DNA from 3 places in the Shewanella sp. MSW genome. Region 3 is predicted to be linked to each of the others. Evidence: predicted binding sites of a transcription regulator. Region 3 holds the regulator's gene; each other region holds the start of a gene.
What was found. Region 3 encodes sigma-54, which starts transcription at its own class of promoters, with help from an activator protein. Its sites were predicted from a motif close to GTTGGCACGNNNNTNGNNT; they were not measured.
Positions count from the first base shown of each region.

Region 1: AYI96_RS15180 (flagellar hook-length control protein FliK) is a predicted target of sigma-54. The motif match lies at 2,904-2,922, and genes of this name have one in related genera.
Region 2: AYI96_RS01265 (YccF domain-containing protein) is a predicted target of sigma-54. The motif match lies at 8,752-8,770, and genes of this name have one in related genera.

Region 1 covers NZ_LVDR01000014.1:104,189-114,273, forward strand. Annotated here, with positions in the region: gene fliM (flagellar motor switch protein FliM) at 1-680, opposite strand, end outside; gene fliL (flagellar basal body-associated protein FliL) at 707-1,231, opposite strand; gene AYI96_RS15180 (flagellar hook-length control protein FliK) at 1,298-2,830, opposite strand; gene fliJ (flagellar export protein FliJ) at 2,979-3,428, opposite strand; gene fliI (flagellar protein export ATPase FliI) at 3,553-4,893, opposite strand; gene fliH (flagellar assembly protein FliH) at 4,862-5,839, opposite strand; gene fliG (flagellar motor switch protein FliG) at 5,852-6,895, opposite strand; gene fliF (flagellar basal-body MS-ring/collar protein FliF) at 6,888-8,597, opposite strand; gene fliE (flagellar hook-basal body complex protein FliE) at 8,639-8,971, opposite strand; gene AYI96_RS15215 (sigma-54-dependent transcriptional regulator) at 9,150-10,085, opposite strand, start outside.
Region 2 covers NZ_LVDR01000001.1:300,916-311,000, reverse strand. Annotated here, with positions in the region: gene AYI96_RS01305 (SulP family inorganic anion transporter) at 1-438, opposite strand, end outside; gene AYI96_RS01300 (multidrug effflux MFS transporter) at 773-1,939, shown strand; gene AYI96_RS01295 (acetolactate synthase 3 large subunit) at 2,425-4,146, shown strand; gene ilvN (acetolactate synthase small subunit) at 4,146-4,643, shown strand; gene AYI96_RS01285 (mechanosensitive ion channel family protein) at 4,729-6,300, opposite strand; gene AYI96_RS01280 (hypothetical protein) at 6,813-6,986, shown strand; gene AYI96_RS01275 (hypothetical protein) at 7,300-7,536, shown strand; gene AYI96_RS01270 (pyridoxal-phosphate dependent enzyme) at 7,552-8,490, opposite strand; gene AYI96_RS01265 (YccF domain-containing protein) at 8,839-9,246, shown strand; gene AYI96_RS01260 (alpha/beta fold hydrolase) at 9,311-10,085, opposite strand, start outside; gene AYI96_RS01255 (M14 family zinc carboxypeptidase) at 10,080-10,085, opposite strand, start outside.
Region 3 covers NZ_LVDR01000003.1:342,064-352,148, reverse strand. Annotated here, with positions in the region: gene fumC (class II fumarate hydratase) at 1-398, opposite strand, end outside; gene AYI96_RS04790 (catalase family peroxidase) at 538-1,518, shown strand; gene AYI96_RS04785 (transposase) at 1,634-1,867, opposite strand; gene AYI96_RS04780 (OmpA family protein) at 2,378-3,040, shown strand; gene AYI96_RS04775 (molybdate ABC transporter substrate-binding protein) at 3,230-4,021, shown strand; gene AYI96_RS04770 (hypothetical protein) at 4,190-4,573, shown strand; gene mgtE (magnesium transporter) at 4,715-6,079, opposite strand; gene AYI96_RS04760 (HPr family phosphocarrier protein) at 6,163-6,438, opposite strand; gene rapZ (RNase adapter RapZ) at 6,425-7,279, opposite strand; gene ptsN (PTS IIA-like nitrogen regulatory protein PtsN) at 7,276-7,719, opposite strand; gene hpf (ribosome hibernation promoting factor) at 7,722-8,009, opposite strand; gene AYI96_RS04740 (RNA polymerase factor sigma-54) at 8,041-9,504, opposite strand; gene lptB (LPS export ABC transporter ATP-binding protein) at 9,600-10,085, opposite strand, start outside.

The sequences.
Region 1 (10,085 bases), on a different contig from region 3:
AGCAACTCCCGGATTGGCTCGATCATAGAATAAGGCATGGTGATGTGGAAATCGCCACCACCACCGTCTACCTCAATATGAAAAGAGTTCACCACCACCACTTCGGTCGGGCTAACGATATTGGCCATCGCCGGGTTAACCTCTGAGTCCAGATAGTCGAATTCGACATCCATCACAGGCGCCCAGGCATCTTTGTAATCTTCAAAAATAATCTTCAACAGCAGTTGCACTATGCGCCGCTCTGTCGGGGTGAACTCCCGTCCTTCAATCTTGGCGTGGAAACGGCCATCACCACCGAAGAAGTTGTCCACCAGAATGAACACCAATCTGGCTTCCATGGTGATCAGTGCCGTGCCCTTGAGCGGACTAAAGCGCACCATATTCAAGCTGGTTGGCACAAACAGAGTGTGCACATATTCACCAAACTTGAGCATCTGTACGCCGTTAATGGAGACTTCGGCGGCCCGGCGCATCATGTTGAACATGCTGATCCGCAGGTGACGGGCAAAGCGCTCGTTGACAATTTCCAGGGTCGGCATCCGGCCACGGACGATACGATCCTGTGAAGAAAAGTCATAGGACTGAGCTTCAAGAGTCGACTCCTGCGAATCATCTTCTTCGACGTCGTCCACGCCATGCAGCAGCGCATCAATTTCGTCTTGGCTTAATAAATCACTCACGATATTGCCTTCGCCTCTTGTCCCTGTTACTGCATCACAAAGCCGGTAAACAGCACTTTCTCAACCACTTTTCGGCCTGTTACCGGTTGCAGCGTGTTTTGCACATTGAGCAGCGCCAACTGCCTGAGCTCATCCTTACCCGCCTGGCTGCTGAGCTTTTCGACATCGGCACCGCTGAAGGTAGTCAGCAGTGCATCTTCAATCAATGGAACATGCTTCCTGATAGTGACATCGTCATCACTGCCCCGCACCATAAGCTGCACCTTAATCTCCACCAGCCTGGAACGGTTGGCCCCCGGCAGGTTGAACAGAAATGGTCTGGGCATAGCGACATAGAAGGCTTCCCTGCTGTCGTTGACCTGAGTGACTTCGGTACCCTGCTCCCCCTTGGCTGCATCGTTCGCAGAATCATCTGAGCCACCCAGGAAAAACCACAAGCCAGCGCCAATCAGCAGCAACACCACCAGACCTATGCCACCGAAGATAAAGAGTTTCTTTCTACTTTTAGGCGCCTGCGCCTCTTGCAGCTCAAGCTCTTCTTGCTCTGCCATCCTCTTTCCTATCCCTTAATCAACCGCACTGCCCGCGGAAAAATGCCATCCCTATAGGTTACCTGCTCAGGCGTAATAATCTATACCCGAGCCATAACTTGTTGTGTGATTTGTGCTTTGTACCGTTTCTTCGACGGAAATTTCACCGTTGGTGCTCTCCTGGGCAAAACCACCGCCATTGCCACCTTGCTGCTCGCCTTGCTCACGACCACCTTGGGAAATATGGCTATCGGCCAGGTTCATTCCCTGCTCCTGCAACATTTCTCTCAATCTGGGCATAGCCTGTTCCAGCATATCCCGGGTTTGCGGTTGGGTGACATGGAACTGCACTTGGGTCTGATCGCCATGCACCTGAACCCTGACCATCATGGCTCCAAGCTCAGGTGGGTCGAGACGAATTTCAGCCTGTTGCACACCATTACTGACCATGGTGATCAACTGTTGCCGCATCACGGGGGCAAAGCGTTGCACCATATCGGCGGTTTGCAGTGATTGCTCCATCCCCTGCCTCAACGACAGTTGATATTGGGCCATCTCTCCCCGCTGGGGAGGCTGTAATCCTTGTTGATGCAGCTGTTGCTGGAATGGGCTGATATCTGTCTGGGTTGATGCCGCATCACCCTTGAGCGCCTGATGTATGGCGTCACTCACAGGGCTTCGCACCTCGGCAGCAGTCTGAGTACCTTTCACCTCAGCCTTGACTAAGCTGGCGAGAACATCCTTGGCGACAGCTTTGTCACTCTTGCCGTCAGCGCCAACAGCCGTTGCCGCCGCGGTCACCGCAGCACCCAACTTGCCGGCAGTATCTGTCTTGGCATTATCGGCAATTACGCTTTGCGCCAAGATCTTGTCACTCTTTTCCTCTGTGGCATTGAGCACAGCTTCACGAACCACAGCTGCCATACCATCCTGAGTCGCCGCCTTACGCGCTGACTTATCAGCATCCGCCCAGCCCATTTGTTGCTCGCCTTGCTGAGACTTGGCCTTATCTGCCATAACCGTCTTATCAAGAGCCAGCAAAGGAGCATCTATAGTTTCATCCTCTGCTTTGCTATCGCCTTTGCTTGCCGCTTCCTGATCAGTATCGGCCAGTTTGGCACTGTCTTGTTCACTCTCGTCGCCTTCGTCAGCGGTAATCAGTTCTGCGCCTTCCAGACTATCTGTCACTACCATGCCAAGCTCGACACCACTCTGTTTAAGGTTTTCCAAGAGCTTCATCTGCTCTTCGGGAGACATGGCCTTGATCTCATCTTCCTTGAGCCCGGTGAGAGCGGCAATCTGTGTTAGCAGACTTTGCTCATCGACTTCGGTGGCCATAGCGGTGACCATAGTGCCGTCTTCAGACGGCAAGTTCTTGCCCATGGCTATCTGCCCCAAAATGAGCGAGACATCAACGGCCTGTTCAGCATGGAGGTTTTCACTATCAAGACTGCCGCCGGGAAATGTCGGCTTAACGCTTTGTGAGTCGAATGAAAATTTAGTCTGCGCCTGTTGGTAAGCGGCGAAAAAAGCTTCGTTATCAGTAGATTGTAGTGCATCTGTGGCGGAAACTCCCTTGCCGCCCGCATTGCCGATCAGGATATTGGATAACTGCTGCATGCCTTCCTCCAGCACCTAGGCCCTCAATAGATAAAGATAGGCCGAGTCAGAATTAATGTCTCTGTCTCAAATAAAGCAAAATTCACGCCAACAAAAAATATAGAATGGATTCTTAAGGAATTGTCCGGGAATGAAAGTCTGTGGAAGCTCAGTGGTTCAGCTTGCGACGAAAAAACTGCTGGGAAGCAAACTCATCGATGAGTTTCTGCTCCTGTTTGGCGGCTTTGGCTTCGGCCTGCAGGGCTTTTTTCTCCAGCAACATCTCCACCGCCTTACGCTTTTGCTGCTTCTCCAGCCAATGTTGCTGCCGATAGCCCCGCTGCTTATCGGCCTCGGCGACCACGGCAAGTTGTTGCCCTATGGCATCATCTACCTGACGAACAAATCGATGAAACTGCTGGTAATAGGAGGCGCCAATGCTCTGCCCCTGCTGGGCATCGAGTTGCTTCATATAGTCGAGACGGTATTCCTGCAGCGCCTGCAGCTGAGACTTGCGCCTCTGGCATTCCATTTGCGCGGCTTTAAGCTGCAGTGCCGCCTGCTCTTCGGCTTCGACCGCCAGTTTCAACACTGTGTGCAAAGGATCGGGTTTCGCCATCTGTATTACTATTCCTTAAAATTGCCTGCCTTGCGGGCCTTAACCCGACTCTCTCAATCAGGCTCTGGCTACCCTATTCTCAGCACTTTTTTGTCGAGCCCCAAAACCCATGCACAGAGTGATATTACACCTTACATTGGGCTGCAAGCTGCCCCAACATCTGCTGGCAATCACTGAAACTAATAGCATCGCGCATCCCCTGCCGCAAAAAGGCGTTCATGGCGGGTTGCAGGCGTATGGCGTTGTCGATACGCGGATCCGAGCCTTGGGAATAGGCACCGATGGAGATCAGATCCCGGTTTTGCTGGTAGAGCGAATACACCTGCTTGACGCGCCGCATCGCTTCGAGGTGCGCCTCACTTATCACCATAGGTGCCACCCGGCTGATGGAAGCTTCAATGTCTATCGCCGGATAATGTCCTGAGTCGGCCAAGGCCCGCGACAGCACTATGTGACCGTCCAAAATGGCCCGCGAGGCATCGGCAATGGGATCTTGCTGATCATCCCCTTCGGTAAGCACAGTATAGAAGGCAGTGATCGAGCCCTGCCCTTCACCGCCATTACCGGCGCGCTCCACCAAACGGGGCAACTTGGCAAATACCGAAGGCGGATAGCCTTTGGTTGCCGGCGGCTCACCGACCGCCAGAGCGATTTCCCGCTGCGCCTGGGCATAACGGGTCAGGCTATCCATCAACAGCAGAACATCATAGCCGAGATCGCGAAAATACTCGGCTATCCGAGTCGAGGTTTCGCAGGCGCGAAGGCGCATCAAGGGAGAGGTATCTGCCGGAGCAGCTATGACCACAGAGCGGGCCCGTCCCTCTGCGCCCAGGATCTCTTCGATAAACTCTTTTACTTCCCGGCCACGTTCCCCCACCAGGCCAACCACAATAATGTCGGCCGTGGTGCCGCGGGTCATCATGCCAAGAAGCACACTCTTACCCACACCGGAGCCGGCAAAGAGCCCCATACGTTGGCCCTTGCCCACGGTAAGCATGGCATTGATGGCTCTGACGCCTACATCGAGCGGTTCGGTAATCGCCCGTCTGGCCAAGGGGTTGATTGCCGGGCTGTGGCGCGAGGCTTGTTCGTCTGTGTGCAGGGCGCCCATACCATCGAGCGGCTGGCCGTTACCGTCCAGCACCCGACCAAGAAGACTCAAACCAACGCTGAGCCCGGTTTGCTCACCAAGCGGCATCACTTTGGCTCCGGGCAGCACGCCCCTGAGTTCTTCCACCGGCATCAGATACAATAGCTCATCGTCAAAACCTATCACCTCGGCAATAAGCTTACCCGCCATGGTATCTATGGCACAGAGACTGCCGACCGGCGCCCGGCAACCACTGGCTTCCAGCGTCAGGCCAACCACCCGCACCAACTGGCCGCTGGCAACCGCTTGAAACGGCGCTTGCTTTTCGGCCAAGTGTTTGAGTTCACTCAGCAGTTGGCTTCGGCGCTGCTGCATCATGAGCGTCTCCTTCGCTGGGCTGTTCGCCCTCTTGACTTGCGGTCTCGGCCTTGTCGCTCACAACGGCTGTTTGTTCATCTGCAAGCGTTTGCCCCTGCTCGCTGTCCGGTATAGGCGGGCTTATCCTATCGTCTATTGCGGCCTGCTGCTGAGCAGCCCTTTTCGCCAACATGGATTGTTCGGCTTCAAGATTGGCAAACACCCCGTCCAAACGGGTTTCCAGACGCATATCCACTTGCGAGCGTTGGCTGTCCACCACACAATCGCCCCGGTTGAGGCCGGGATCGGCTTCCAGTGTCCAGCGGTTACGTGCCAGTTGTTCTTCACCGTAGAGCTCGCTGACCAAAGCCATATCTTCGGGATGCAGGCGCAGATTCACTTTCTGCTCCTTGAGTGGCAGGGCATCTATCCCTTGCCTGAGCGCCGCCAGTATATGTTCCGGATGGGTTTTCAATTCATGGGCAATAAGATTGCGCGCCAAAGTGCCGACCAAGGTCAGTAGCGATTCTTCTATCCGGGTATCCAGCAGCGCCAGCGGCGCCTCGAACTGAGCGAGCAAAGCATCGAAACGTTCTATCATGGCGGCGGCCTGCTGTAGGCCTTCTTCCCGGCCTTGCTCAAGCCCCTGGGAAAAACCTTCACTGTGGCCCTGTTCCAAGCCCTGAAGACGCCCTTCCTCCAGGCCTTTGGCCAGCCCTTGCTCCTTACCTTCGGCAAAACCTTCCTGCTCGGCTTGCTCGCGGATAGATTCGATTTCAGCCAAAGTCGGTGGCGAAATAACTTCTTCGGCAACAGCCTTGGGCTCTATGCGTCCAGGTTTGTGACCAAACAGGTTACTCGGCTTAAGCGGCATGGCGTCACCCACATCGGGCAACTGCCAATGAACAAACTCGTCTGCTTCATCCGGCGGCAAAATATTGTGGGACACCTTTTTGTCTGTCATTCAACTCGCCTGTCAGAGGAATTCTTCACTGCCGCCGCCACCGAGCATAATCTCTCCGGCATCGGACAAGCGACGGGCGATGGACAATATCTCTTTCTGGGCCACTTCCACTTCGCTGATACGAATTGGCCCCATGGCCTCGAGATCGTCACGCAGCAATTCGGCAGCACGTTTGGACATATTGCCGAGGATCTTTTCCTTCAATGGCTCATCGGCGCCCTTGAGCGCCTTCATCAGTACATCCTGCTGCACTTCCCGCAGCAGCGTCTGAATACCACGGTCGTCGACATCGATGAGGTTTTCGAACACGAACATCAAGTCCTGGATCTGCTGCGCCATCTCTTCGTCGGACTCGCGCAGGGTTTCCATCAGTTGGCTCTCCACCCCGGTATCCAGGTAGTTCATAATGTTGGCAGCAGCCTTCAAGCCACCCATCTTGGCGGCCTGGGCGCCACCCTGACCGGCAAACTGTTTCTCCATGATGTCGTTAAGCTCCTGCAGTGCTGCAGGTTGCACCTCTTCAAGGTTGGCGATACGCATCATCAAATCGAGACGGGTGTTTTCCGGGAACTGGGCAAAGATTTCCGCCGCCTGATCCGGTTCAAGATAGGACAAAACAATGGTTTGGATCTGCGGGTGTTCGTTCTGGATGATAGTCGCCACCTGTCTGGCGTCCATCCACTTGAGCGAGTCGAGGCCTTTGGCGCCACTGCCCATGACAATCTGCTCGATAAGGTTACCGGCCTTGTCTTCACCCAGCGCGGTAGTCAGTGCCTTGCGCACAAACTCTTCGCTGTTAAAGCCTATGGAGGAGTATTTCTGGATATCATCCAGAAACAGCTTGTGAACCGCAACCACCTTCTCCTGGCCGAACTCCTGCATGGCCGCCATGGCCATACCCACCTTTTGAACCTGTTTGGGTTCCAAGTGTTTGAGAATAGAGGCCGCATCGGCTTCACTGAGACTCAGCAACAAAATGGCGGTCTTCTCAATCCCGTTGAGATTCTTGACGTCGAAGCCGCTCTCGGCTGGTTTATCCGCTTTTTTTTCAGGCATCTTCTTGCAACCAGTTCTTCACCACTTGGGTGGACAGTTCAGGTTCATTGGCCACCAGAGCACGTATGGCCTTAATCATATCATCATCTTTGTGCAGATCCGGTATCAGTATCGAACCGTCATCGGCATAGCTGTATTCACTTTCAGGGCGGTTGAGCATGCCCAGGGTGTCGGCAGCGTACTGATCTTCAATATCTGCCAGCTCATGCCCCAGCGCAGGTTCATCCGGCATATTCTGGCCATCGGGATAGATGAGGCGTTTGAGCATGGGACGCACCACGAACAGGATAAGCACCAAAATCACCAAGGCACCTATGCCGAGTTTCATCGCCCGCCAGAACCAGGGCTGCTCCCACAGAGGTGGCTCAGGCAAATCTTCAACCAGTTGATCCATAAAGGGCACAGTCACCACTTCTATCATGTCGCCCCTTTGGCTGTTGAAGCCAACGGCGCCTTCCAGCAAGCGACGGATATTGGCCATCTCTTCACCTGTGCGAGGCACTCTGGCGACCTGACCATTTTCACCGGCAGCACCTGCCTTGTAGTCGACCGCCACTGAGACACTGACCCGGCGTACCACACCTATCTGCTGACGGGTATGGCTGATGGTGGTATCCAGCTCAAAATTACGGGTCGCTTCCCTATGGCTGTTGCCTGAAGTAACACTGCTGCTTTCTGCGGCATCGGCAGCGTTTTCAGGAATATTGGACTCCATCGGCGGCTGATTGGAAAGGGCTCCGGGGATGCCGCCACTGCTGCCACCAACGCTGTTGTTTTCCACTGTCATTTCACTGCGAAGTGATGGCAGATCCGGGTTGAAACGCTTGGCTGTTTGCTCGACGGCGGTGAAGTCCATGCTGACATCCACCTGGGAAGTGAAATTTTCCGGGCCGAGGATCGGCATCAGAATCGAATCTATCTTGTTGCGGTATTCGTTTTCTTTTTGCTGCACCAGCTCAAGCTCGCGTCTGGCGCGGGCAGATACCCCATCCTGACTGCCTGAGTTCAGCAAGCGGCCGTTGGAGTCTGTCACAGTCACCCGGCTGGGATCCATGTCATGAACTGCAGAGGCAACAATATCTACTATTGCATCAACCTCTTCCTGGCCCAAACCGCCCCTGCGAGTACTGACCACCACTGTGGCACTGGGTTTGGCGCGATTGCGGGCGAATACATTTTCCTTTGGCAGCGCCAGGATCACCTTGGCACGGCTGACACTATTGAGCTCTTCAATCGCCCGCGCCAGATTCATCTCCTGACTCTGCTTCAGCCGGGCTTGTTCCATCCGCTGACTGACACCAAAGCCGGAATCCTGGCTCAGATAATCCTTGGCATCGGCGCTGGAATCTATACCGGCGCGGCTCAGCATCATCTTCACGTCCTGGTACTTGTCTTCAGGCACAGTAATCACATCGACTTCAATCTTGTACGGCACCCGGTTCTTATCCAGTACATCGAGAACCTGTACCATCTCCTGGGTATCCATCTTGCCCAGTGGCCGATATTCAGGCTCCTGAGCCCAAATCATCACAAATACCGCCAGTGCCAGACAGATAGCCAATGCCAGGATCATGGTGATCTGCCGCAGCATATCCACTCCCCCGAGGGAGCCCAATACACCCGACTTATTTTCCTGTTGGGCCCCATCCAGCGTAGTTCCAGCGGCGGAAACATTGGATCCTGCTACTAATTCTGTGCTCACTGTGCGTTCCTGTTATCCGGGATCTGTGATGCAAGCAGGCCTTAAACAGGCATGCTCATAATCTCTTTGTAGGCTTCAACCAGCTTGTTGCGCACCTGCACTGTGGCCTCGAAGGCAACGCTGGCTTTCTCGCGGGCAATAACAGTGTCAGACAGAGACACAGTGGTGTCGCCCATCTCCAGCCGGGTGGCCAGATTGGATGATGTGCTTTGCAACTCACTGACATTGCCTACGGCCTGGGCCAGTAATTGGCCGAAATCAGTTCCTGAGGTATTGCCCACCTGACGTACAGGCGAAGACTGAAATCCCGTTGGGGCAATTTCACCTTTAAGTGATTGCATTTCCTGCAATAAAGAATTGGCACCTATTTGCATCTTCTCACTCCTGTCGTCAGCGAATTGACGAAAAACCTGGGTTACCGGACTCTATGCAATTAGTTTGCCAAAAGTGGAATAATCAAAATTGAGAGAGCTAAAGGCCCTGAATTCAAGCAGAGCCAGAGGAAAGACAAAAGGATTGGAAAGCGGCCTGACGGCCGCTTTGGGAGATGACTCAGGCGGGCACCTCTATGCCCATCTCACGCATACGCGCCATCTTGTATCTGAGAGTGCGGGCACTGATCCCCAATTTCTCGGCTACCAGCTTGCGACTGCCCTGACACTGGGCCAGAGTCTCGAGAATAATCACATGCTCCTGAGCCTTGAGCTCATCACCGAGCGCCTCAGGCGTTTCCTGGGCTGTGGTATCTCGCAGCGCAACATCCTGCAAATCGATAATGATATCGCCGGCTTCTATCTGCCCTTGATTCAAGATCAGTGCACGCTGGATCACGTTATCCAGCTCACGGACATTCCCCGGCCAGCGGTGGGCCAACAAACGCCGCACGGCAGCATCGCTAAGAGCTGGAACCGGGTTAATTGCCGCATTTTCGGCATGGCGTGCCAACAGATGCTTGGCCAGCGGAATGATATCCGCCGGTCTTTGATTCAATGCCGGCCAGGCAAGCGGGAACACATTGATCCTGTAATAAAGATCTTCGCGAAACTCGCCCTTGGCCACCATATCTTTCAGATCCCGGTTGGAAGTTGCCAGTACCCGGACATCGAGCTTAATGGTCTTGCGGCCCCCCAGGCGTTCAACCTCACGCTCCTGCAGCACCCGCAGCAGCTTGGCCTGCAAAGACAGCTCCATCTCGGAAATCTCATCGAGCAGCAGTGTGCCACCATGAGCTTGTTCAAACTTGCCGGGGCAAGCCTGATAAGCCCCGGTAAAGGCGCCTTTCTCGTAGCCAAACAAGGTGGCTTCCAGCATATTTTCCGGGATGGCAGCGCAGTTAATCGCCACAAAAGGCCCGTCAGGTCTTTGGCTGTGCTGATGAATGTAGCGAGCCAACACCTCTTTGCCCGAGCCGCTGGGGCCACTTATCATCACAGAGGCGTCAGAAGCGGCTACCCGCTGCGCCAATGCCAGCAAGGCCAAGCTCTTTTC
Region 2 (10,085 bases), on a different contig from region 3:
CAAAATCGGCCGTGAGAGAAACTCGGCAAGCACCCCAAGCCGAAAGCGACTGGCCAGCAGGCACCAGGCGCCCGTCATCAGAGTCATGGTCATCACCAACTGCCAGTGCACCTTGGCATCGCCGGCGGCCAGTGGCGTCACCACAGCAGCAATCACGGCGCAGGTCGCGGCATCCGGACCCACTATCAGTTGCCTCGATGTACCAAACAAAGCATAAATCAACATAGGTAAAATACAGGAGTATAGCCCGGCAACGGCGCTGACCCCGGTAAGCTGGGCATAGGCGATAGCTACAGGCAAGGCCACCGCGGTTACCGACAAGGCGGCGCGCAGATCATCCCGCAACCATTCTTTTTGGTAATGCAGTAATCCTGCCAGCCCGGGAAGTAATTGAGTCAGCGACTCCCTGGTGTTCCATTGTGGAAAATTAACTCGCATATTCAGCACTCAACTCCGTCAATTTAAGCGCATTCTGTCCTGAGTGGATAATGTAGTGAGCTTATGCCAGGAAGTCATCCAGGGCGAAATAAAATATTCTCACTATTCACTTTTCCATCTTCCTTTGTCAGTAATGTAAAGAAACGACTCTGGGGGATTGGCTTATTGGCCGCCACGACTTAACATAAACCCCCAGCCCCTTTTCGTGGCACGAGTCACATTCCTGACCAAGCATCCAATGCTTTTTGGCCAATATAATGAGGTTAAATTGGATACCCAACCCCAGATAACCAGGCGCACGCCCCAAGGGCTGCATCTGGCCTTGCTTATTCCCATGCTGTCGGCCATCGTGGCGATAACGCCTTTGGCCATCGACATGTATCTGCCGGCCATGGCTACCATAGCCGAGAGTTTCCATTCCGATATCACGACAGTGCAGCAGTCTCTGAGCCTGTATCTGGCCGGGTATTCTCTGGGTATGCTTACCTTTGGGCCTTTGGCCGATCGCTTCGGCCGTCGTCCTTTGGTGATCATTGGCCTATCGGGATTTATGTTGGTCAGCCTGGGGTTGGCGCTGTCGCAAACGATAGAAATGTTTTTAAGCCTCAGATTTTTCCAGGCGTTTATCGGCGCCGCAGCTACCGTGGTGATCCCCGGCTATATCAAGGAGGTCTATGGTGACAATACGGCCAAGGGCATGTCCTATGTCAGCCTAATAATGATGCTGGCGCCGCTGCTGGCTCCATCCATAGGCAGCTTAATTTTGGAGCTGGGTGAATGGCATTTGATTTTCTTTATCCTAGCCTGCTATGCCCTGCTGCTGCTCATGCTGGTATTGCTGAAACTGCGTTTGCCATCGGATATGCAAGGCGCCGAGCGCAGCCGCAAGTCATTCTTTGGCGCCTATGCCACCGTCTTTACCCGGCCCGGGGTCAAGCTGCATATTGGCAGCGGCGTGCTGACTTCATTCGCCTTTTTCTGCTACCTGACAGCCTCGCCGTTTGTCTATATGTCGGTATTTAACTTGGATAAGTCTCTGTTTGCCATACTATTCAGTACCAACGTAGGCGCTTTGATGCTGGCCAATATTATCAACTCACGCATTGTTGGTCGCTATGGTTCAAGACGCATGTTGGTTGCCGCCACTATGCTCGGCAGTATTGCCGCTGCCGGGCTGTTACTGGTGAACCTGCTCGACTTGAGTTACCACTTTACTGTGGCCATGCTGATCCCCCTGATGGGATGCCTGGGGGTAATGTCGGTTAACGCCGACGCCATAGTACTGATGAAGTTTCAGCAGGAAACCGGCACAGCCACCGCGGTTATCGGCACCCTGAGGTTTGGCTTTGGTGCTCTGGCAGGACCGCTGCTGGCGCTGTTTTACACGGGGACTGCCGTGCCCTTTGCCGCGCTGATGCTGGCCTCTGTGCTACTGGTGGGTCTGTGCCAGTTCGCCGTCAGTCGCCGCCCTTTGCCCGAATGCCGCAGTACCGGCTCCTAAAATAAAGCTGGCGGTAAATCACGCTCAAGCGTTTGAAACCGCTTGAGCGCAAAACGCCGTTTGTCGATTTTCCGCACCCCCAAGAACCACAATTTTCAAAGATTGGGGTCATACACATAGAATCAGCAGCGCTTTATACTAAAGTCTAAAAATATCCTCAATTAATAATAAAACATAATTAATTCAATACATAACCAATTATATTTTCGCAATAACCTACCGCAATCAAGGCCGCTTTTCGGCGGCAAAAATGAAATTTATTCATGCTCATAAAAAAGCCGCTTCCAAGGGCTTGAAAACTTCTCTCTTTCCAATATGATGAAATTCTGTCCATTGGTGACAGAGACCCCTTCCCTACAGGGAGGTGAGCCCCCAGGGCCGGGTCGACAGCTGGCCGGAACTACCCTTCCGGCTTGGATTAGAGCGATAACCGTCGCTGTAAAAGTTACTGTTTACCGTAACGGTATCTTATCAAGGAGTACCAAATGGAGATGCTTTCAGGCGCCAGCATGATAGTGCGTTCGTTAATTGACGAAGGCGTAAAACATATATTCGGCTACCCAGGTGGCTCAGTTCTCGACATCTATGATGCCCTGCATCAAAAATCCGATATAGAACATATTCTTGTCCGCCATGAACAGGCGGCCGTGCACATGGCCGATGGTTACGCCAGAGCCACAGGCCAGGTCGGCGTGGTGTTGGTGACATCCGGCCCGGGAGCGACCAATGCCATTACCGGCATCGCCACCGCCTATATGGATTCAGTCCCTCTGGTGGTGCTTTCGGGCCAGGTGCCCAGTAACCTGATCGGCAATGACGCCTTTCAGGAGTGCGACATGATAGGGATCTCCCGCCCTGTGGTGAAACACAGCTTTTTGGTGACAGACCCCACCGAAATTCCCACCATTATCAAGAAAGCCTTCTATATTGCGGCCAGCGGCCGCCCCGGCCCTGTGGTAGTGGATCTCCCCAAAGACAGTCTCAACCCGGCGATACTGCACGAGTATCAATACCCGGAAGAGATTAAGATGCGCTCCTACAACCCGACGCTTTCGGGTCACAAGGGCCAGATCCGCCGGGGTTTGCAGGCCTTGATGGCCGCCAAAAAACCAGTGCTGTATGTGGGCGGCGGCGCCATTATCTCCGGCTGCCACCGGCAGCTGTTGACTCTGGCCGAACGACTGAAACTGCCTGTGGTCAATACGCTTATGGGGCTGGGCGCCTTTCCCGGATCTCATCACAACAACCTGGGCATGCTGGGGATGCACGGCCTGTATGAAGCCAATATGGCCATGCACAATTCAGATTTAATCTTCGGTATTGGGGTGAGGTTCGATGACAGAACCACCAATAATGTCGCCAAATATTGCCCGGATGCCACCATACTGCACATAGATATCGACCCTTCATCCATCTCCAAGACCATCAAGGTGGATATTCCGATTGTGGGCTCGGCCGATAAGGTGCTGAACGAGATGCTGCAATTACTGGATGAAGACAAGGTAACGCCTCAGGATGACGAGGCGCTGCAACACTGGTGGCAGCAAATTGCCTCCTGGCGCAGCCGCAACTGCCTCGACTATAAGCGCAATGCTGAACGGATCAAGCCCCAGCAAGTGATAGAAACCCTCTATCGCCTGACAAACGGTGATGCCTATGTGGCCTCCGATGTTGGCCAGCACCAGATGTTTGCCGCCCTCTATTATCCTTTCGACAAGCCGCGGCGCTGGATCAACTCAGGCGGCCTGGGCACCATGGGATTCGGCTTGCCGGCCGCCATGGGGGTCAAGATGGCGATGCCGGATGAAACCGTCGTGTGCGTCACCGGCGACGGCTCGATTCAGATGAATATTCAAGAGCTTTCCACCGCACTGCAATATGATGTGCCGGTGAAAATCATCAATCTCAACAACCGTTTCCTCGGGATGGTGAAACAGTGGCAGGACATGATCTACTCCGGCCGCCACTCCCATTCCTATATGGACTCAGTGCCTGATTTTGCCAAAATAGCCGAAGCCTACGGCCACGTTGGGATCAATATCGACCATGTGGATGAGCTGGAGAGCAAACTGGCACAAGCCCTGACCATGAAAGACAGGCTGGTGTTTGTGGATATCAGTGTCGATGAAACCGAACACGTCTACCCGATGCAAATTCGTGGTGGCGCTATGAATGAAATGTGGCTGAGCAAGACGGAGAAAAGCTGATGAGACGTCGAATCATATCTGTATTGATGGAAAACCAGCCCGGCGCCCTGTCAAGAGTTGTCGGTCTCTTTTCCCAACGTGGCTACAACATTGAAACCCTCACTGTGGCTCCCACCGATGATCCGACACTTTCCCGGCTCACAGTCGCAGTAGAGGCCGATGAGAGCATTCTGGAGCAGATAGAGAAGCAGCTGCACAAGCTTATCGATGTGCTCAAAGTATCCAACATCACAGAGTCCACCCATGTGGAACGGGAGCTTGCCTTGGTCAAGGTCAAGGCCAGCGGCGCATTGCGGGCAGAGGTAAAACGCACCGCCGATATCTTCCGCGGCCAAATTGTCGATGTAACCGCCAATCTCTATACAGTACAGATGGCGGGCACCAGCGATAAACTGGACGCCTTTATTGCCGCGCTGACCGAGGTCACCAAGGTAGTGGAAGTGTCCCGCTCCGGCGTGGTAGGCCTTGCCAGGGGTGAAAAAGCGATGCGAGCTTGAATCCGGGACTGAAGACCCTGCTGATACCGTTCACTTTACCGTGAGCGGTATTTTCAAACCGAATCAATACGGAATCTGAGTAGCATTAAGGTGAAACCGGCCATACAGGTACCATCTTACTGCCGTGCTCGGCGACAATCGCCATGATCCCCAGCTGCAACTCCTCGGCGACTTCCTGATAAACAGGTAAACTGGTGGTGCCGACATAGGCCAGTACATTCAACTCGAGTCCGGCGTTGCCGAAGCCCTTGAAGGTTACCCGCATCGGTGACTCATCCACCTTCTCATGCTGCTTTAGCAAGGCTTTGATGTCATTGATGATCGCCTGCAACTGTTTGGCATCAGTGCTGTAATCGAGACGGATATCTGTCTTAAAACGGATTTTCTCCCGCTCTGAAATATTCTCTATCTCCATTTCGGCCAACTTGGCGTTGGGCATATGAATGACAGAGCGATCCAGAGTTCTAATGCGGGTACAGCGTAGGCCTATCTCCTCCACTGTGCCGCGAACTCCGCCGAAATTGCCAATATTGCCAACCTTGATAGGCGCGGCCGAATAGAGAGTAATGGTGCCAATAAGGTTTTCTATCGACTGCTTCGAGGCCAAGGCGATTGCCAGCCCGCCAATGCCCATCCCGGCCAGTATAGTGCCGGCATTAAACCCCAGGTGCTCGAGCCATAATAAGGTCGCCAGGCTGAGCAGGGCCACCCGCAAAAAATTCCCAAGAGGACGCAACAAGGAGGCCGCCTGTTTGTTGCCTTTGGCTATCCAGCGCTCCCTAAGACTGCTCTGTGCCAGCCCCACCAGCGCCCATATCAACCAAACCGTGGCCAGAATAAAGAAAAAGCCTGTGTTGACTATCTCCTGCATCGCAGCGCTCAAGGTACTGTTGGCAAGCATGGCCCTATCGAGTGCCACAGCGGCAAAGAACCTGAGTGGGCCGCGAATAAAGGCGCCCAATTCAGCCTTGAGCGGGTGTGATGAACGTGAAAGTGGCCATTGCAGCAACCAGGTCAAAGGCACCACGAATAAGAATGCCAGCGCCAGATAGGCCAGCATCATGGCCCATTCCCAAAGATTCAGGGTAAACAGGCGTCCTTCAGGAATGTGCTCGATAAACCACTCCACCACAGGGCCATAGCCCAAGGCCTGGTAAAGTTTTGGGAGCTTGGCAACCGTGGCATTGGAAACCTTCCACAGACTGCCGTATTCAGAGCTCGGCACCCGCTGCAACAGGAGCTGATAGGCCTTTTTTTCGGCTTCCAAACGGGCAAACCCCTCCCGGTAAGCGGGCAGCTTGTCGTCGGTTTTACCCTCTGGGGTATCATCAAGCTCCTGAGGATTGAGCCAGAGATTACGCTCGATAATCGCCAGCAACTGCTTGGCATAGAGTGGCCCCTGCTCCGCAGTCATACCGGCGGGAAGAAAACGCAGATCCAGATACTCGGCCGCGGTTTGATAATCCCCTTCTCGGGCATAATGCATAAAGCCCTGCAGGGCACCTCTGGGGGTATCCCGGAGCAAGGGATCGCGGTACTCATAAGCCCCAGCAGCACTTTGCTCGCTTGACGTTTCCGGCTCAGGTTCGACCGCCGGGCACAACCCTGGCCAGAGCAAAAGAATAAATAATCCTATGCCAATCAACACTCTATTCATTAACGCACTCCTTGCCACTATAAGGTAAGGTACCAATCCATCCGGTGTAATCACTTCAAGTTGTGTTCAAGCCAAAGTGCGTCAGGGAACCATTGGCACCATCAGAAAAAAGAGTAGCAGAAACATGTAGTTCCGGATATGTCGGCCCAATATTTATACTGCTTGACTTGTAGTAAATTATCTATACAATAAGCTGAATTATTAAGGTATCCTCAGCTCGTCCCATCTCGCTCCAGGCCTCTTAAGTAAGTCCGTTCAGTTAATAATTCTTGAGTTTAATTGAAATGTCACACAGCTGTGGTGAACTCTGTGCTGCGGCGATGGTCTGATGTTCTACTGACACCCGAAGTGCCTTTATGCACTTCAGTCTATCGGGGGGCTTGATAAAGGGTGACAAACTGGGTACATTCAATAGTCAACCAACGCATCTTTCGCAATAAATGCTAAGGATTTTCTATAGTTAAGATTATATACGCCAATACCGGCGCTAACAGAAATAAGGAGTGTGGCCTATGTCATACAAAGTAAACGGACATGAAATCGCAGTAAGTTTTCCTGTAGATTCAATTTCCATCAACAAAAACTCAATCGCCTTTACCGACAGCAAAGGCAAGAAGAAGCAAACCTTCTCAAAGCGTACAGAAACCCTCAAGTTTATGAAGTGGTTGCTGAGCGCCAATAAGTAAGACTGTCGAAATACCCACTCGATACCCCTATCCTCTCACTGTATCGAGCGCTCAGGCAGATTGGACTGTTATCCAGCAGCAATCGGGTAAACATCACATTTGGTCAAGGCCTTTTCCCGTGATCCCGGGAAGCAGCCTGACCAAATGGCGATAAACAGTAAATCAAGCGCCAGATCATTATCCAAGCCTTCCACTTGAATTAAGCTGATGCTTAATAAACTCATCTGTCGGTGTTGTCTTGAATCAATCCATCACAGCCGCTAAAAGCAGCGCGACTAAACCCGGATCCATTAAACCGAATACCACGGAAGCGATGCGTTCATTGCTGGGCGAGATCCGGCGTTGTATTCCATTAAATTTGCCGGAAGCCAGCCTATGCGGTGGGAAATGCCTGGGTTGCTCCAAGAAAATGTTGGAGATGTTGGACACTGAGGTATGCTTTTGGGAGTCCCGTCTCGATGACGAGGTGCCTGGGCTTGCCGATCTCAAATCCTTGCAACGTTTGGCAGAGCGTACTCATAAGATCCTCAAGCGCAACCAGCTGATCTGAAGTCAAGGTTCCCACTCAACCGAATTTACGCCTGTATCTGGGAAGCATGGACTCATTACCAAGGAGCCCCCCCTGATGCAGATACAGTACCTGGCAGTCGCCCTCACGTTGCAAGAAGTCGAGCAACACTTGCCAGCCGAGCGGATCGTACAAAAGCTCAAAGCGGATACCGCTTTGCTCCAGCTCTTGCCAAAGTTGGTAAAACTCGGGGTAACACTTGCCAAAATGATACTTACGCTCAGGTGTAACAATAGTTGGATGCAATGCCTCATCGGGCGATAACTCAAGCAACTGGGTCTTGAGGTAACTGTCTCCGCCGACCACGGCGCAGGTCAGCACTTCAATATCAGCCTGTTGCTCACAAAAATACTTCTGTAGAAACAGTGCCGTTGTACCAGTTCCCGATGGCAGAAACAGCTTGAGGTTATGGGCAGCCTGTTGCTGCTGCCACTGTAAAATCTCGGCGCCCAACTGAGCCACGCCGTATTCGGCATAACTACAGCGGCCCCCTTCGGGAACGAACAGGCTGTGCTCGCACTCAGGTACAATATGCTGCCTGACAAAGTTCTCCAGGGTCATGCCGGTCATCAACTCGGCCTTGGGCGTATTCTTTACGGCAATCACCCGTGCGCCCAATTCCAACGCGGCGCGATAGTTACCCAGGGGGCGCTGCTGCAACCAGTCCGGCAGGTGATCCACATAAAAGTCCAGCTGCCAACCTTTGAGTTTGGCCAGCGCCGCCATAGAGTAGAGTGAGTTGGCCTGGGCCGAGCCATAACCTATCAGGCGCTTGATACCGGGAAAGTCATGGTCGAGGAAATAACGGAACTTGCGCGCCTTATTACCACTGAAACTGGGATGAAGTAGATCATCGCGCTTGATAAACAGCTGATGTCCCCGAAACTCAAAGGCTTGAACCGGGGTTTTATCCAGTTTGAAATCGGCTAAAGGCATGGCAGTGGCGATATATTTCAAGGCTAAGGTGTGCAAGGGATAGCTATTGTATGTGATTGCCGCCAAGGAGGACAGGGTTCAGGCCACAAATCCTCACAGGCACCAGTAGGCTTTATGCCAACCAAGTGATGGCTTGGTAGCTAATTCATTGCGGCTTCGCTCTATGATGATTATCGCCACTTATTGGTATAAATCACCAATCCCCGCCATCCGCCCAGGCTTAGAAATAGCAACAACCCATATTATTCAACAGGTTATAATTATGGCACGCTTCTGGCTATTAATCGAAATATCCCCAAGCTTTACAGTAAAACTGTGCGGCTGATCCGCCATTTAAAGGAGCACTCAATGGCTATTTTGCGTCTTATTTTTAATATTGCCTGGTTTATTCTTGGCGGCTTTGTCATGGGACTGGCCTGGTGGTTTGTCGGCTTGCTCTGTTTTATCAGTATCATAGGTATCCCATTCGGCCGCGCCTGTTTTGTCATAGGTGAACTGGCATTCTGGCCCTTCGGTCAGGAGCATATCAACCGCGACAGGCTCTCTGGCCGCGAAGACTTGGGCACCGGCGCCCTGGGTATGGTCGGCAACATCACCTGGTTCCTGCTGTTCGGAATTTGGTTGGCGATAGGCCACCTGACCCACGCCCTGGCCTGCTTTGTCACCATCATAGGCATACCTTTTGGCATTCAGCATCTGAAGCTGGCCTTGCTTTCTTTAACGCCCATAGGCAAGACAGTGGTCGCCTCCCACTAATCACAAAGCCCAGGTCGGATATCTGACTCGATTTTGACCTGGGCTCAAACTTCCCCAAGCAAGTCTAAGGCATTTGTCGACTCAAACGCTGCACCAACTCCAGCAATAACTCAGGCCTATCCAACGCCACATCATGACCGCAGCGGCAAAAAGGAATCGGCTTTTGTCGATATTTGGCCGCCAGGCGAACGCTGCACTTGGGCGAAACCAGGCGATCATCACAGCCATAAACAATGACTGCCGGCACCCGCAAGTTAGCCGGGGAGCGAAAGCGTGCCGAGGCAACAATTTGTCGCAGGCCATTGGCGAGTGTGGTTTTGGCCTCAAGCGCCAGTTGGCTCCAGTGACGGCACAGAGACTTATCTTTGGCATGGGCAAGACTGGTAAGCGCAAGAATCGTCGCCTCGCGCCATTGAATGCCCTCACCTTTGACTCTGGAGCACAAGGCTCGCAGCAGGGCTTGCAGCCGAAATCTCTGATACCAAGGCGAAAGATCGGCGGCGCTGCTGTTGAGCAATAAAAGCCCCTCAATCTGAAACTCCTTTTGGCGGCCATCTTCAGCGTCATTTTTCCCGGCTATTTCCATGGCCACCATGGCGCCCATGGAAATAGCCAATATTCGGCATTTAGCCACCTTGCGCCGCAGCAGTTCATCTGCAACAAAGTCTGCATAATCCTGAATATCCCAGGGGCTGATATCCGCCACCCTATCGCCATTTCCAGGCAGATCGATGAGCTCCACCCGAAACCCCGCCGCCAGCAGATTATCGGCAAAGGCTTGCCAATGACGTTTATCGCGCATCAGGCCACGGATCAGCACCCAGGTTTGCTGCTCAGTC
Region 3 (10,085 bases):
CTGCGATTGACATCATCGTTCGGGCTCAGGCTGATGGCCTTGTGTGCCAGCGCCATGCCGCGATTGGCTATTACCTCATTGAGGTTCATATTGGTTTGGGTGCCGCTGCCGGTCTGCCAAATGACCAGGGGAAAGTGCTGCTCCAGTTGGCCCGCCAAGATTTCATCACAAACTTTGGCGATGAGCGCCGCCTTGTCCTTGGGCAGTTGCCCAAGCTCGGCATTGGTCTGGGCTGCGGCTTTCTTCAACAGGGCGAAGGCGTGGATGATGGCCTTCGGCATACTCGCTTGCGGGCCTATGGGGAAGTTTTCCAGACTGCGCTGGGTTTGGGCGCCCCAGTATTTGTCTGCTTCGACCTTGACCTCGCCCAGGGTGTCGTGCTCAATCCGATATTGCATTGTCGCCTCCTGTCGTCTGTTGCCGTCCTCAGCATAGCATGGCCTTTGGGTTTCTCCTGAAATAATCCGCCGGGTTTCCCGGTCTGGGTTGGGCGGCCTGTTTCAGGCTTGGATTCTGATTTTTACAAAGGGAGTAAGCATGAGAGTATCGGTTTGGCCTGCGTTATTGCTTTTGGGAGCTCAGTTGTGGGCTTTGGGCTCCAGTTCGGTAATGGCGGCTCAGGCAAATGATTTTATCCAGGTATTTGAAGCGCTTTCCGGTCAACATCCGGGAGAGCGCAAGGGACATGCCAAGGGAGTTTGTACCATTGGCAGTTTCCGGCCAAGTGCCGGGGAGCCCTGGCTCAAGGAACTATCTCTGTTTGCCACAGAGCAGGCTCTGCCCGCTCAGGTGCGTTTTTCCATGGCGGGTGGCGATCCTTTTGTGGCCGATACCAGTCGCAGCCCAAGGGGGATAGGCGTGCGCATCGAACTGCCGGACGGGCAGGTGCATCAGTTGGCCGGGTTGACCACGCCAGTGTTTCCGGGGAAAGATCCCGACAGTTTTCTTGGCTTGCTGCGCGCGTCACTGGCGCAGCGTGAGGGGGAAACCGGCGCGGTTGCACGCTATCTGCAGCAACATCCGGATGCCGCCCGTCAGGGGCAGTGGCTAAAGCAGCACAATCCACCGGCGGCCTATACCTCGGTCAACTACTTTGGCATTCACAGTTTTATTTTTGGTAACCAAGGCCAGCAAAAGCGCTTTGGTCGCTGGGAGCTTTGGCCTGTGGACGGGGAGCAACCATTGACGGATGCCGAGATGGCGCAGTTGCCGGATGATTTTCTGCAGGAGAGGTTGATGCAGAGGCTGAAAACAGGGCCTGCTCAGTTTGAGCTTAAGCTGATCCTGGCCGAGGAGGGGGATCCCTTACTCGACCCTTCACTGCAGTGGCCGGATAACCGCCCCAGGGTTACTCTCGGGCGCCTGAGCATAGACTCGGTTGCGGCTTCGGCCTGCGACAGGCTGAACTTTGATCCCAATGTGCTCAGTAAAGGGATTGCCGCCAGTGACGACCCTGTGCTGCGGCTGAGATCCGCGGCTTATGCCATCTCTTTCGGCAAGCGTTTAAGCGGCCGGTAACGGCAATAAAATGACAGGAACGAACCTAAAAAATGTAGCGCTTTATCGTTGTTATATGTACATTTTTTATCGTTGGGGGCGATAACTGTGTGTCAGGTTCGCTCCTGTCGAAACTTTAACGGATTAAGCTGAACTTCTGGCTCAACTGACGAATGCGCTGCTGCAGTTGCTGCATTTCTCCCATCAGCCGGGATTGTCTGGGTCTGCCTGCCGTTTCATTCTGCGCCAGCCACTGATAAACCTGTTTGGTGGAGATCCCATGCTGACGGGCAACGTCAAACATGAGCCTGCCGTTTTGGGTCACTTCCTTAATGGCTTGCTGTCGCAGCTTCTGCTCGTTAATTTCCATACTGCCTCCTTGATGGTTCAAGAATGGTTTTCCAGAGCTGTGATTCCACCTCTGCTATTCCACATCCCATTGGCTGTAGCCCAAGTGCTTGAGGCAATGCCAGAGTGAATGCCAACTGCTGCGCATTTTCATCAATGTTTTCATAATGACTCCTGAACGGTGGAATACTGCTTTATAGGTATGTAAGAAACATGCCAGTTTTTAATCTTCTTTTAATATGTTGATATAAAAGAAAATTGATTCATTTCATTATCGGGTGTATCTGCCTGGCGCCACCCAATAGAGTGCAGTCTGCTCTATTTTGGGACTTCATTTGATGTCAGCGCCATGACACTTGGCTGACAATCCGGGGGTGGGAAAAGTCGGATTTGACTGAATCCATGCTGAACGCCGTGCGGATTTGCCACCTCTATGGCCTCCGGGGGATTGCCTGCTTGAAGCGCTGCTATATACTTTGGCGCCAGGTAGGTTCCGCTTAGGTTGGAACAAGCAGACGAAGGAAAAAATAACATGAAAAAGCGCGCTTTTCTGACAGCTCCTCTGTTGCTGGCATTGCTGGCAACTGGCTGTACTACAGTGAATCCTTATACCAATGAACAACAGACCGCCAAGGCGACCAACGGAGCACTGATAGGTGCCGTCGCCGGTGCAGCCATAGGTGTGGCTTCTTCCAGTAAGAGTGACAGGGGCAAGGGCGCCCTGATAGGTGCGGCATCCGGTGCTGCCGTAGGTGGAGGTATCGGCTATTACATGGATGTGCAGGAAACCAAGTTGCGTCAGCAACTGGCTTCAACCGGCGTCAGTGTGACCCGGGTGGGCGATACCATAGTGCTCAACATGCCCAATGAAGTGACTTTCCAGGTCGACAAGACAGATCTCAGCAGTGGTGCCATGCGGGTATTGGATAGCGTAGTGCTGGTGGCCAAGGAATATGACAAGACTCAGCTGAATGTAGTGGGTTATACCGACAGCAGCGGCTCTGAGTCTTACAACCTGAGATTGTCACAGGTTCGCGCCAGTGAGGTAGGTAATTACTTGATCCGTAAAGGCGTATCCGGACAGCGAGTGCTGACCCAAGGCCGAGGTGAGGCCAGCCCAATCGCCTCAAATGCCAGCCCTCAGGGGCGGGCACAGAACCGTCGGGTAGAGATTATTCTTAGTCCACTTGGCTAAGATTTTAAGCTTAAGGGTCGCTGCGGCGGCCCTTTTTATTGGGTCAAATTGTCCCTTTCTTCGGTTCTCCTTTTCAGATGGCGTGATCTTGAGGGGAATTTATGACAAGTTTTGCCGTGGTGCGTTGATTTGTGATGCGGTTTGGTTGAGTTTAGCGGCATCTGTATCTTATACACCGGAGAAAAATAAATGAAAAAGAGCGTCTGCTTACTCGCACTGTTACTGCCCGCCTTCTCGCAGGCGGCGGATTTGGAATTCAGGGCCGCAGGAAGTTTGAAGACAGCCATGACGGATGTTATCGCCAGTTATCAGGCCGATGGCGGCGTTAAGGTTAATGCTCAGTTTGCTCCTTCAGGCCTGCTCAGAGGCCGAATTGAAGAGGGCGAGAAGGTCGACCTGTTTGCGTCGGCCAATATGAAGCATCCACAGAAACTGATGCAGGAAGGCAAGGGTGCGCCTGTGGTGATGTTTGCCCGTAACCGCCTGTGCGCCTTGGCGCAAGATAATGTTCCTCTGACGACAGAGAATATGCTGGATACTCTGCTGGACAGCAAGATCAAGCTGGGCACCTCTACTCCCAAGGCCGACCCTGCCGGTGACTATGCTTTCAAGGTGTTTGACCGCGCCGAAGCTATCAAGCCCGGTAGTCAGGCCAAACTGGCGGCCAAGGCGCTCAAGCTGACCGGTGGCGCCGACAGTGCCAAGGCGCCGAAAGGCAAAAATCCCTATGGCTGGGTGATGGCCAACAAACAGGCGGATGTATTTCTAACCTACTGCACCAATGCCGTATTGGCCAAGAAAGAAGTGCCTGATCTCAAGATAGTGGCGTTGCCCGAGTCGCTGGCAGTGGGTGCCAACTATGGCATGCTGGTGCTGGATAAGGCCGACTCTGCCGCCTGGCCGCTGGCCATGTATATTCTCTCTCCCAAGGGGCAATCCATTCTGGCCTCTTACGGCTTTGAAGCACCGCTTAAGCCCTAAATCTCTATTCGGCGGAAGCGGGTTTTACTCTGGAGATGTGCGAGTCAGTTGCTCTGAACTTACCCGCACTCTCTTTATGGGTATTTCACGTTTTTTTGGCCAAATCAGCTTGCACAGGCAATTATTATCCTTCTAAAGTAGGGCATTATGTCCTTGCCAGGGGGGAGCATGCTCGAAACCAAAGGCTTACCGATAGCGACAGATTATCTCGGCGACGAGGTGAGATTTATCCGCCTTTGTTATGACAGTCAGGGCTTGGATATCGAACTGAGTGTTGAGGGCAGCCGAGCATTGGTGCACTTTGACTCTGTGGTTGGCTGTCGGATGCTGGATGAAGGCGATCTGATGGAGTTCTGGACCGAGTGCAGCCTTTCCAATGGCTGGTTGTTCCGTATCTCCAACGGTGGTTGGTATCGCCAGGAGGCCGAACGCAGCGGCTTTATGGCCAGCGCCAATCTCAAGTTGCAGGAATATCTGCTGGTGAGCCGCAATGAGTGTGTCTCTGTCTTCTGTGAACAGGATGAGCCCAAGGTGCACTGGCTTAAAGACTGACTCGCTATCTTCCACAGTCAGAGGACGAACCTGGTCGCCCCCTGCTATTTCTGCAATTCATCTAGGCCAGAGCTTCAGGCTATCAACACCAAGCCTTCAGCCCATTAGAACCTGAGCCTTCAGTCCATTAGAACCAGAGCCTCAGCTCATTAAAACGAGAGTCGCCAATCCCAGGAAGGCGAACAGGCCTATTACATCCGTCACAGTCGTCAGCACCATGCCGCCGGCCAGCGCAGGATCTACATTGAGCTTTTTCAGGATCAGCGGAATACTGGCCCCTGCGAGACCGGCTACCGTCATATTGATCAACATGGCGCCGCCAATAAGGGCGCCGAGCGCCAGATCGCCTTTCCAGATCCACACGGCAGTGAATACCAGTGCCGACCACAACAGGCCATTGAGAAAGCCGATGGCCAATTCCTTGCCGATAAGCCAGCGGGAGTTGCTCTGGCCTATGTGGCCGAGGGCGATACCGCGGATCACCAGCGCCAGCGTCTGGTTGCCGGCAACGCCGCCCATGCTGGGCACTATGGTCATCAGAATTGCTATAGTGGCAAATTTTTCCAGCGTGCCTTCAAACATATTGCTGACCGAGGCGGCCAGCAGGGCGGCAAACAGGTTGAAGGTCAACCATAGGGAGCGGCGAAAGGCACTCTTGAACACGGGGCCGAAGGTGTCTTCATCATCGTCCATCCCCGCCATACCCATCATGGAGTGTTCGGCGTCTTCTCGGATAACGTCCACCACGTCATCAATGGTGATCCGCCCAAGCAGATGGCCTTCGCTGTCGACCACTGGCGCCGAGACCCAGTCGTGGCGTTCAAACAGTTGGGCCACTTCATTGTCCGGCATGGTGACGGGAATGCTCTCAAGTTCGGGATCCATTATGCTGCGGATCCCGGCGGTGGGATTACAGGTTAGCAGGCTGGAGAGCTTGACGCCACCGAGCAAAATATCGCGTCTATCTACCACGTAGAGGGTATCTGTGGCTTCGGGCAGCTCGCCCCTTTGGCGCAGATAACGCAGCACCACATCGACATTGACGTCAGGCCTCAGGGTCACGGTATCTGTGTTCATCAGACTACCGGCGCTGTCTTCCGGATAAGAGAGCGCCTGTTCGACCCTGGCCCTGTCCTGGGCACTCATGGAGTGCAGTACCTGCTTGTAGAGGGTATCGGGAAGGCTTCGCAGCACATAGGCCAGGTCATCGGTATCCATACCCGCGGTCGCCCGCGCCAAACGCTCAGGACTCATAAGGCTGATCAGCTGGTCTTTCATATCCTCACCCAGCTCTTCGAGGATCTCGCCGCTCTGCTCCTGATCCACCAGTTGCCAGAGTACCTGACGGGTACGCGGCGGTGAAGATTCGAGAATAAAGGCGATATCCGAAGCCGTCATTCGCTGCAGCATGTCGCGCACATGCACGAACATACCACTGCTAAGAGCTTGGTTTAGTTGAGTAAGACGTTGTTCTGTCAGCTCTTGGTCGAGCGCTTCTATTGGCATGCAGTTCCCCCTGTGATGCAAAGCGAGGATATGTTACCTCAAGACTGGGGTGTTATAGAAACAAAGAGTGCAGCGCTAAGGCTTTAGCTGGCTTCGTCGAAACGGGCGTTGATCAGGGCGCAGATAGCGTCCATCGCGGGTTCGGCATCCGGGCCTTCGGCGATGAGGCGAATACTCTTGCCTTGGCCGGTTTCCAGCATCAAGAGCCCAAGCACACTGGCGGCCGAGGCTTTTTTCTCGCCTTGGATCAGGGTGATATCGGCTTCGAACTCGCTGGCCAGCACCGCCAGCTTAGTGGCGGCGCGGGCATGCAGGCCCAGCTTATTGACTATGGTGACTTCCCGTTCAACCTTTGCCATTACTCAGCTCCCGGTGACGGGCCTGTACCTTGTGTTTGCTGTTGCCAAAACGCTTGGCGAGCTGCTCAGCGACATAGACAGATCTATGCTGGCCGCCGGTGCAGCCTATGGCTATGGTGAGGTAACTGCGGTTGTTGCGTTCCAGGTGCGGCAGCCAAGTTTCCAATAGATTTTCTATCTGCCAGATAAACTTGTTCACCAGTGGCTGGCGGCTGAGAAACTCCTGCACAGCTTCATCCAGCCCGGTCAGTGGCCTGAGCGCCGGCTCCCAGTGAGGGTTGGGCAGAAAGCGCACATCAAACATGAAGTCGGCTTCCTGGGGCATGCCGTGCTTGAAGCCGAACGATTCGAAGTTGATCACCAACTCTTTGTCGACGCTGCCCAGCAGAATTTCTCGCACTTTGTCACTGAGTTCATAGATATTCAGTGCCGAGGTATCTATGTAGTGATCCACCAGTTTCGACATAGGCTCCAGCAACTTACCTTCGTGCTTGATGGCATCTTGCAGCGAGACAGTGCTCTTGGATAGGGGGTGTAATCTGCGGGTTTCGCTGTAGCGTTTAAGGAGTACTTTATCGGAAGCGTTGAGGAAGAAGCTGGTCAGTTGGGTGTTTTCCGGCAGTGCTGCCAACTGTTTTTCCAGCACTTTTTCCTGATCCGGCATGTTGCGCACATCTATGCTGATGGCGACCAGATCATTGCTGCCTCGGAGGTTTTCCAGCAGGCTGCCTATCATGGGCAGGGGCAGATTATCCACACAGTAGTAACCCAGGTCTTCCAGTACCCTGAGGGCAACGGATTTTCCGGAACCGGAGCGGCCTGAGACTATAGCGAGTTTCATCCTGTGATCACCTGATAGAGTTCTGTTTCATCGCGGGATTTACGCAACTGCTTGAGTATTGCTTTGTCGCTGAGCTTTTCAGCCATGGCAGACAGGGTACTCAGATGTTGTTGGCATTGATCTGCGGGAACCAGAAGGGCGAACAGTATGTCCACCGGTTGGTTGTCTATGGCATCGAAGGCGATAGGCTCTTCGCATTTGACCAGCACGGCAATCGGCTCTGTGATATCAGGCAGCCGGCCATGCGGAATCGCAATACCATTACCTATACCTGTGCTCCCCATCTTTTCGCGGGCCAAAAGGCTTTCAAAAATCGCTTGAGAGGAAAGGGTGGGGTACTGGGCGCTGGCGAGATCGCTAATTAGCTCCAGTACCTTTTTCTTACTGCCCGGAGTGGCACAGGTAGTGCACTCCGGCCGCAGGATGGTACTCAGTTCCATCGTTAGTGTTTTGTCAGCTTTTCTTTGTGTTTAATGACCTGACGATCCAATTTATCAATCAGAACGTCGATGGCGGCATACATGTCGGCATGTTCAGAAGTTGCATAGACTTCGCCGCCTGTGAGGTTGATCTTGGCTTCGGCAATCTGTTGCAGTTTTTGTACATTGAGCACAACGTGCACATTATTGATCTGTTCGAAATGGCGTTCAAGTTTCGAAAACTTACTTTCCACATAGTCACGCAGTGAGTCGGTGATCTCGATATGATGTCCTGTCAGGTTGATTTGCATAGAAAGATTCCTCCAATTTCCAACTGTGGATTTATAAACTCTTACGCTGGTTCGACGGTGGTATCATCATAGCCTCGCGATACTTGGCTATGGTGCGTCTTGCAACGTTGATTCCCTGTTCTGCCAGAAGTTGTGCCATCTTGCTGTCGCTCAAAGGTTTCTTCTGGTTTTCCGCTGCCACGAGCTTCTTGATAAAAGCCCTGATCGCCGTGGAAGAGCATTCTCCGCCATCTTCGGTACCGACATGGCTGGAGAAGAAGTACTTCAATTCAAATATTCCCCTCGGGGTATGCATATACTTTTGAGTGGTGACCCTGGAGATGGTCGATTCATGCATCTCGACCGCCTCGGCAATATCGTTGAGTACCATGGGTTTCATGGCCTCTTCACCATATTCAAAAAATCCCTGCTGGAACTGCACTATGCAGTTGGCCACCTTGAGCAGGGTATCGTTGCGGCTCTCCAGGCTCTTGATAAACCATTTGGCTTCCTGAAGATGACCACGAATAAACTGGCTGTCTGATTGGCTGCGGGCGCTACGGGCCATGGCAGCATACTGTTGGTTGATCCCGAGTTTGGGCATACAGTCCGGATTGAGCTCCACTACCCAGCGGCCGCTCTTCTTCCAGACGCTGACATCCGGGATCACATATTCCTCGTCCATCGGCTGCACCAGCAAACCGGGGCGGGGATTGAGGCTCTGAATAAGGTTGATGGCGTCACGCAGTTGATCTTCCTTGAGCTTGGTCTTACGCATCAGGGTGCGAAAGTCGCGGGTAGCGATGAGATCCAGATGTTCGTCAATCAACAAGCGGGCGTCGGCCAGATGCGGGGTGTCGGCGTTGAACTGTTGCAATTGGATCAGCAGGCATTCGCGCAGATCTCTGGAGGCGATGCCGATGGGATCGAAGTGCTGGATCCGCTTGAGTACCGCCTCGACTTCATCGAGCTCAATCTCAGGGTTGCCCATGGCTTCGAGGATCTCCTCAGTGCTCTGGGTTAGATAGCCCTGCTCGTCGATGGCATCTATGATGGCGGTGGCAATGGCGTCGTCGGTATCGGAAAACGGGGTCAGGTTTTTTTGCCATTCCAGGTGTTCATAGAGACCTTCGCTGGTTTCTCCCTGGAAGGGCATATCATCTTCACGGCCCATAGCCGGCCCTGAGGCGCTGGCGGCGGTAAAGACTTCATCCCAGGTGGTATCCATAGGCAATTCATCCGGCATAGACTCATTGTTCAATGCCTCTGAGGTTTCTACCGTGGAACCATCTTCCTGCTTGACGCTCAATTCGCCGGCGTCGTTTTCCTTGTGGTTGTCGTCGATAGCGTCATCCTGGTTGTCCTCGGCCATCTCCAACAGAGGGTTGGCTTCCAAGGCTTCCTGGATTTCCTGCTGCAGCTCAAGGGACGACAGTTGCAGCAGGCGAATTGCCTGCTGCAACTGAGGTGTCATGGTCAACTGTTGACCCAATTTGAGCTGGAGTGACGCTTTCATTATACCGCTAATCCCTACTCGTTATTTTTCAAGGAAAAAATTCAATAATAACAAACTATAATACCCGGAATTGCCGCCGGATGACATGATCCTAACTATAGCCTGAATTGTTCGCCTAAGTACACAGCACGCACTTGCTGGTTGTCCAAGATTTCAGCGGGTGTGCCTTCGGCAATCAACTGCCCATGGCTGACAATGTAGGCTCGCTCACAAACGTCGAGCGTTTCGCGAACATTGTGGTCTGTGATCAGCACCCCCAAACCGCGGGACTTAAGCTGTTCGATGATTTTCTTGATATCGATAACTGAGATGGGATCCACACCGGCGAACGGCTCATCCAGCAGAATGAACTGTGGATTGGCGGCCAATGCCCGGGCGATTTCCACCCGGCGGCGTTCACCGCCGGAGAGGGACATCCCCAGGCTGTCACGTATGTGGGTAATGTGGAATTCTTCCAGCAACTGTTCGAGTTGTTCCTCGCGCTCGTCGCTGTTGAGCTCTTTGCGGGTTTGCAGTACGGCCATGATGTTGTCATGTACCGACAGCTTGCGGAAAATACTGGCTTCCTGTGGCAGATAGCC